3 regions of the Pseudoalteromonas sp. CNC9-20 genome follow, and region 3 is predicted to be linked to each of the others. Evidence: predicted binding sites of a transcription regulator. Region 3 holds the regulator's gene; each other region holds the start of a gene.

Region 1 (2,274 bases), on a different contig from region 3:
AAGCCCGCAGCGAGGCGCTCTATTTCCCGTAAATACTGGCGGTAAGTCCAACGGATCCCTTGGTGGCGAACGACAATCGCCTCATTGTCTGGGTGTTTGTCGACAATATAATCAAGATGCTCGGCGATGGTTCGCTCGCTAAGCGGCGTTGAAAATGAGCCGTGGTACTGGCTCAACGTTAACGGTAGTGAAGGGGAGTGATTGTCTTGTTGTTGCGGCATTGACTGCCTCCTTGCCCGGATAGATGTTGTCATTTTAGGTTATTCAACACCTAATCAAGCACAGAGTGTCGACACTTTCCATTATTTTGAGGTGGTTTCTGTTGGAATTAGACTAAAGGTTTAGTTTTTGTCGACATAAAAAAGCGGGCCATGGGCCCGCTAAATCGTCTTGGGGAGAGAAATAATTTAGCTCGTTGCTTCTTGCAGTGCCTTCATTTTATCGTGGCAAATTTGCATGCGTTCACGAAGCTGAGAAAGAACTTGTGCGCACTGAGGTGGCTGCGACTCTTCTAGTGCATCGTCGAACTCTTCAAGCACTTTATCTTCAACCTCTTCAAGGTGTTTGATGTACGTATGTTCTTCGTTGCTCTTAATCGCGCTCATAACCTTAGTGTAGGTTTTACGTACGTCTACCAGGGTGTCTGAGCCGGTTTCAATTTCGCCTTGCTCTTCAATGGCAAAGGGTTGCAAGTCGGTCACCGCTTTGTGCTTTTCATCGATCATGTTTTGGAACACGGTACGTACATCATTACTATCAATGTTGTCTTTGGCATCGGAGTAAAAATCAATGCCACCCTTTAGTACTTTGATAATGTCTGTGATTTTCTCTGAACGTTGCATTGTCATAATTGTGCTCCTTCAATTTTGAATTCGATTTAATAGGAGCAATGCTTGTGCCAAATAGAGGAAATATATAAAAACCATTATTAAACAGTGTTTTATCTTTATCTTCGAACGCTTGGAATGTATAAACCAACACCTTTTTCATGGGCAACTGTGAAAGCTTTTCAATTGCAGGCGGTAAAAACGTCATAGTCGTACAGCCAACAAAGCGTATTATTTTTTACCTTTCACAGTGCGCCAAGTGAAAATGTGCTGCGTAGTAGCTATTATCGGAAAAAGAAGGAAGAAGAATGGATTGTAACGTTGCCCCAAGCACAACCTACCACGAGTGTAATACCCTTACGACAACGCGTCGTAAACGGGGAAAAGGATTTGAATACTTCCATCTTGATAAGGAAAAGATAACCAGTCGTGCTTACTTAAAACGAATGCGAGAGTTGGCTGTGCCTCCTATGTGGCGTGATGTACGTATTAGCGCTTGCCAGTACAATAAGGTGCAGGCCGTTGGCGTTGATGGCAAAGGAAAGCGACAATACATTTACCACGCCCATTGGCAATTGGCGCAACAGCAAAAAAAATTTGCCAAGTTAGGTGAATTCGCTGCTCAGCTTCCAGATGCGCGAGGGCAATGCTTATCCTTATTGGCAGAACCTGATTGGACGAAAGACAAAGTGTGCGCGCTTGGGTGCGCAATCTTAGACCTTACCGCGATTCGTGTAGGCAATAATAATTATTACAAAGCCAATGAAACTTGCGGGTTAACCACGCTCCGACGCAAGCATGTGGATATTAAAGACGACCATGTACAATTTAGCTTTAAAGGTAAACACGCAAAACATCGAGAGGTGCGCATCGACGATACTGAGCTTGCTGAATTAGTGGCTTCAAGTGCAGAGCAACAAGGGTATAGCTTGCTACGTTATTATCAACAAGGCCAATGGCATGACCTGCAAAGTGATGATATTAACGAATTTATCCACCGTGTTTTTGGCGGCCACTTTAGCGCCAAGGATTATCGCACTTGGGCGGGGACGCGAATGGCGGTACGCTTTGCCCACGTAGCCGCAGAGCAAGTACAGGCGCACCCGAGGCGCAAATTTAAGTCTCAACTGGTTAAACTCGTCGCCAAGCAATTAGGCAATACCGCGAACATTTGCGAACAGTATTATATTCACCCGAAGGTGTTAGAACACCTCAGCGAACACTATGAAAATGAACACCCGTTTGCGCATTTTGACGCGACACCGCGCTCTTTAACCGGGGAGTTAGACATGGATGAGAGGCATGCGTTAGCGATTATTACCGGGCGATGACGTAACAAGCCATTTCTGCGGCCTGTTACTGTCGGGGGGATTACTGCTTAGCGTAAGTGCGCAGCATAATATCGACATACGCCGTCATAAAGGCTTGCTCTTGAAACTTCTTCAGC
Region 2 (2,274 bases), on a different contig from region 3:
CACCATGAAAGACTAGTGCTAAACCACCGTATTTTAACGCCTACTTTGTCTAACTGGCCAAATGAGAGAAGAGAGTTATGAACATAGTACTACTTGATGCAAAAACTTTAGGTGACAATAGCTTAGCCCCACTGGAGCAACTCGGAGACTTCCACTCTTATGAGCTAACTGAGCCGCAGTCCGTTGTTACTCGTTGCCAAGATGCCGAGGTTATTATTAGCAATAAAGTAGTGATAAATGCTGAGCACATGCAATCGCTACCCAAGCTTAAATTGATTTGCGTTGCTGCCACCGGCACCAACAATATCGACTTACAAGCCGCTGCCGAGCAAGGCATCACAGTATGTAATGTTGCTGGCTACTCTACCGCCTCGGTGGTGCAGCACACCTTCGCCCTACTCAACGCCTTATTAGGTAACATTCATCGCTACATTAATGACTGCCATCACGGTGCGTGGCAACAAAGTGATATGTTTTGTCGCTTGGATTATGCCATTGAGGAGCTTGCCGATAAAACCCTTGCTATCATCGGCTATGGCGAGTTAGGTCAGGCGGTGGCGCGCGTTGCAGAAGCCTTCGCTATGAAGGTCATTGTTGCGGAGCGTAAAGGACAGCCAGTACGAGAAGGACGGGTTAGCTTTGAACAAGCACTGCAAAACGCTGATGTGGTCTCTATTCATAGCCCTTTAACGCCACAGACTCAGCAACTATTTAACGCCGACGCATTCGCTTTAATGAAACCAAGTGCAGTGCTCATCAATACAGCTCGTGGCCCTATTATTGATGAACAAGCGCTCGTTGCGGCCCTAGAGCAAGGTGATATAGCCGGTGCGGCGTTAGATGTGCTTACACGTGAACCTGCCACCGCAGATAATCCATTAATTGCCTATCAAGGCCATAACTTATTGTTAACGCCACACATTGCTTGGGCCTCTCGCCAAGCCCGCGACCGCCTCATTGAACAATTGGCGAAGAATATTATTGGGTTTGCCAATGGTGAAATCCGCAATCAGGTTAGTTAGATTCACTAAACTATGGGTTTCTAGGCCTAAGAGACACCTTGATAATTTAATAACCTAATGATAATAAAGACAAATAAATATTGGCATTAAATTTGTTATCTTACCTAGGTGTTAACAATACTTAATAACGGATATAACAATGAAAAAAACACTTATTGCCGCTTTAGTCGCCCTTCCTTTACTGGGAGGCTGTGTTGTCTCAGTGAATGATGGCGATGCTGATGCTCGCTGGGCTGGCAGTGATTGGCAGCAGCAACAAAAAGACAACCGCACATATATTGCTGACTTGCAGCTAGGTACGGGGTTTGCGCAAGTGAAAAATTCTTTGGGAACGCCAGATTTCAGTGAATCTTTCCGTCATCAACAAGACAACTACCAAGTGTTATTTTACGCCACGCAAAGTAAAAAGTCTGATGGCAAAATCTCAAAGGACGAATGCACTCCTTTGGTTTTTGCTGATGGCGCCTTAGTCAGTGTAGGTGACAGCGCCTACCAAGCGCTTATCAATAAGCTATAAACGTTCAGCCACCCACAGGGGTGGCTTTTCTTATGCGAAAAATACAATGGTGTTGCGCCCTTGTTGCTTCGCTTTATAAAGACCCTTGTCAGCGCGCTCAATAAGCTGTGATTCCGATTGCGCGTCACCAAAACCTGGATAGGTGGACACCCCTATACTGAGAGTGACATGGTCAGCAACAGGCGAGTCTATATGCGCCACGTTAAGCTCTTCTATAACGCGTTTTAGCTTTTGTGCCAACGCCATGGCCGTCCCCTCTTCACTCCCTGGCAGCACAGCAGCAAATTCTTCACCGCCATAGCGAGCGACGAAGTCACTACCACGTTGACAATTGGCCACCAAGGTTGAAGCCACTTTCTTCAAACACTCATCACCGCGTTGGTGGCCATAGTGATCGTTGTAGCGTTTAAAAAAGTCAATATCAATGAGCACCACAGACAACGGCAGCCCAGCACGGACACTACGCCGCCACTCCCGCGAGAGCTGTTCATCAAAATAACGGCGGTTGGGGATTTCGGTTAAGCCATCGATACTGGCCAGCATCTCTAATAGGTCGTTCTTTTGCTTGATAGTCAGCTGGTTTTTAACGCGCGCGCGCACTATGGCACTACCAAAGGGTTTGGTTATGTAGTCCATGGCTCCGAGCTCAAGGCCTTTGGCTTCATCAACGAGAGAATCATTGGCGGAAATGATAATGACAGGAATAGGCTGTGTGCGCTCATCATGCTTAAGCTT
Region 3 (2,274 bases):
ACCTGAGAGAGGTACTCCAGCATTCTTTTTTTGCTATTAAAAAGGACCGCAGCTTTGCTGCAGTCCTTGGTAAAGAGTGAATCTAGGTTCATGTTAGTGACGAGATAATTTCTCTTTATGTTTAATCACTTGACGGTCGAGCTTATCAATTAAGCCGTCGATCGCCGCATACATATCCTGGTGCTCTGCGGTTGCGAACAGTTCACCACCGTTAACGTGAAGAGTAGCTTCTGCTTTTTGTGTTAGTTTTTCAATATCAAGAATGACATGCACATTATTTATATGGTCAAAGTGACGCTCTAATTTTGCAAATTTGCTATTCACATAGTTGCGAAGAGAATCAGTGATTTCTACGTGACGACCGGTAAGATTTAATTGCATAAGCATTTTCCTTCTTGTCTAACGTCTATATCAAACTTTTACGCTGATTTGACGGTGGAATGGCTAGCGATTCACGATATTTAGCAATCGTGCGCCGAGCCACTTTAATTCCTTGCTCGGCTAGTACGTCGGCAATCTTGCTATCACTCAACGGTTTAGCAGGATTCTCCGCAGCTACTAGCTTTTTGATCAATGCTCGAATCGCTGTAGACGAGCATTCACCTCCGTTTTCGGTTGTAACATGGCTGGAGAAAAAGTACTTCAGCTCAAAAATACCCCGTGGTGTATGCATATACTTTTGGGTGGTCACACGGGAAATCGTTGACTCATGCATTTCCACCATTTCGGCAACGTCATTAAGCACCATTGGCTTCATTGCCTCTTCACCATGTTCAAAGAATGCCTGTTGTTGTTGAACAATGCAATTAGTTACTTTAAGTAGCGTATCATTGCGTTGTTCCAAGCTCTTTATAAACCATTTCGCTTCTTGTAAATGCGAGCGAATAAATTGACTATCACTTTGCGACTTACAGCTTCGCGACATTGATGCATAGTGATCGTTAACGCGGATCTTAGGCATACTATCTGGGTTTAATTCAACCACCCAGCGGCCTTTAACTTTCTTCACCGATACGTCTGGAATCACATACTCTGACTGCTCTCGCACAATCGTGGCTGCAGGAGTCGGATTTAAACTGTGTATCAGTGTCATCACCTCTTTTAACTGCGCTTCTTTAAGCTTAGTCTTTTTCATCAAGGTGCGATAGTCACGACTACCAAGCAAATCAATATAGTTACAAACTACCTCTTTGGTCTCTTCAAGCCAAGGGGTTTGTGGGTCAAATTGCTTGAGCTGGATCAACAAGCACTCTTGTAAAGAACGCGCACCAATTCCTACTGGATCAAAGAGTTGGATACGCTTAAGAACGGCTTCAATTTCATCGAGCTCGATACCATCGTCTTGTTCATCATGATTCAAGCTTTCCAGCAGATCTTCACAGCTGACCGTTAAAATGCCGTTGTCATTGATGGCTTCAATGATAGCTGTGGCGATGGCCTCGTCGGTGGCACTAAAAGGTGTTAATTGCAGCTGCCACATTAAATAATCATGTAACGACTCGGTGGTTTCGCCTTGGTAGATAGACTCATCTTCTGGCATAGGCCCAGAGGAGGCAACGGGAGCCGCACTAATATACTCATCCCAAGACACATCCATGGGCAAGTCTTCACTGATGGACTCGTTGTTCATGGCATCAGCACTTTCAACTTCATCCTTACTGGCGCTGGCCGTCTCGGCGGTATCGTTATTTTGGTTGTCGGACGTCGACTCTTTTTGCTCTTGGTTGTCGTTATTGTCGGCGTAATTGTCTTCTTCAACTTCAAGTAATGGGTTGGCGTCCAACGCCTCTTGAATTTCTTGTTGGAGATCCAAAGTACTGAGCTGCAACAGGCGAATCGCTTGCTGCAATTGTGGGGTCATTGTTAATTGCTGGCCTAGGCGCAGCTGTAATGATTGCCTCATGTATCTCTAACAATCCTTTAATCGTTATAATCTAAACTGCTCACCCAAATAGACGTCGCGAACCGTTTGATCGGCAAGAACTTGCTCTGGAGTGCCAGAAGCAATGAGCTCGCCATGGGAAACAATGTATGCGGTTTCACATACGTCTAGGGTCTCTCGCACATTGTGGTCGGTGATTAATACACCAATACCACGATTGCGCAGATGCTCTATGATTTTCTTTATATCTAACACTGAAATAGGGTCGACACCAGCAAAAGGTTCATCCAACAAGATAAACTTTGGGTTTGCCGCTAATGCTCGCGCTATTTCTACCCGGCGACGTTCGCCACCAGATAACGCCATTCCTTGTGAGTCTCGAATGTGCTGTA

Evidence for each region. The regulator sigma-54, encoded in region 3, starts transcription at its own class of promoters, with help from an activator protein. The targets are predictions, from matches to a motif close to GTTGGCACGNNNNTNGNNT.
Region 1: MHM89_RS02435 (PA2169 family four-helix-bundle protein) is a predicted target of sigma-54. The motif match lies at 885-903, and genes of this name have one in related genera.
Region 2: MHM89_RS09385 (DUF3192 domain-containing protein) is a predicted target of sigma-54. The motif match lies at 1,102-1,120, and genes of this name have one in related genera.

What each region holds. Positions count from the first base shown of each region.
Region 1 is NZ_JAKRFS010000001.1:535,272-537,545, reverse strand. It holds gene MHM89_RS02440 (AMP-binding protein) at 1-221, opposite strand, end outside; gene MHM89_RS02435 (PA2169 family four-helix-bundle protein) at 408-848, opposite strand; gene MHM89_RS02430 (DNA topoisomerase IB) at 1,136-2,158, shown strand; gene MHM89_RS02425 (DUF3010 family protein) at 2,199-2,274, opposite strand, start outside.
Region 2 is NZ_JAKRFS010000003.1:487,440-489,713, reverse strand. It holds gene MHM89_RS09390 (D-2-hydroxyacid dehydrogenase) at 78-1,022, shown strand; gene MHM89_RS09385 (DUF3192 domain-containing protein) at 1,162-1,539, shown strand; gene MHM89_RS09380 (diguanylate cyclase) at 1,570-2,274, opposite strand, start outside.
Region 3 is NZ_JAKRFS010000004.1:117,485-119,758, forward strand. It holds gene ptsN (PTS IIA-like nitrogen regulatory protein PtsN) at 1-92, opposite strand, end outside; gene hpf (ribosome hibernation promoting factor) at 94-381, opposite strand; gene MHM89_RS10800 (RNA polymerase factor sigma-54) at 407-1,903, opposite strand; gene lptB (LPS export ABC transporter ATP-binding protein) at 1,928-2,274, opposite strand, start outside.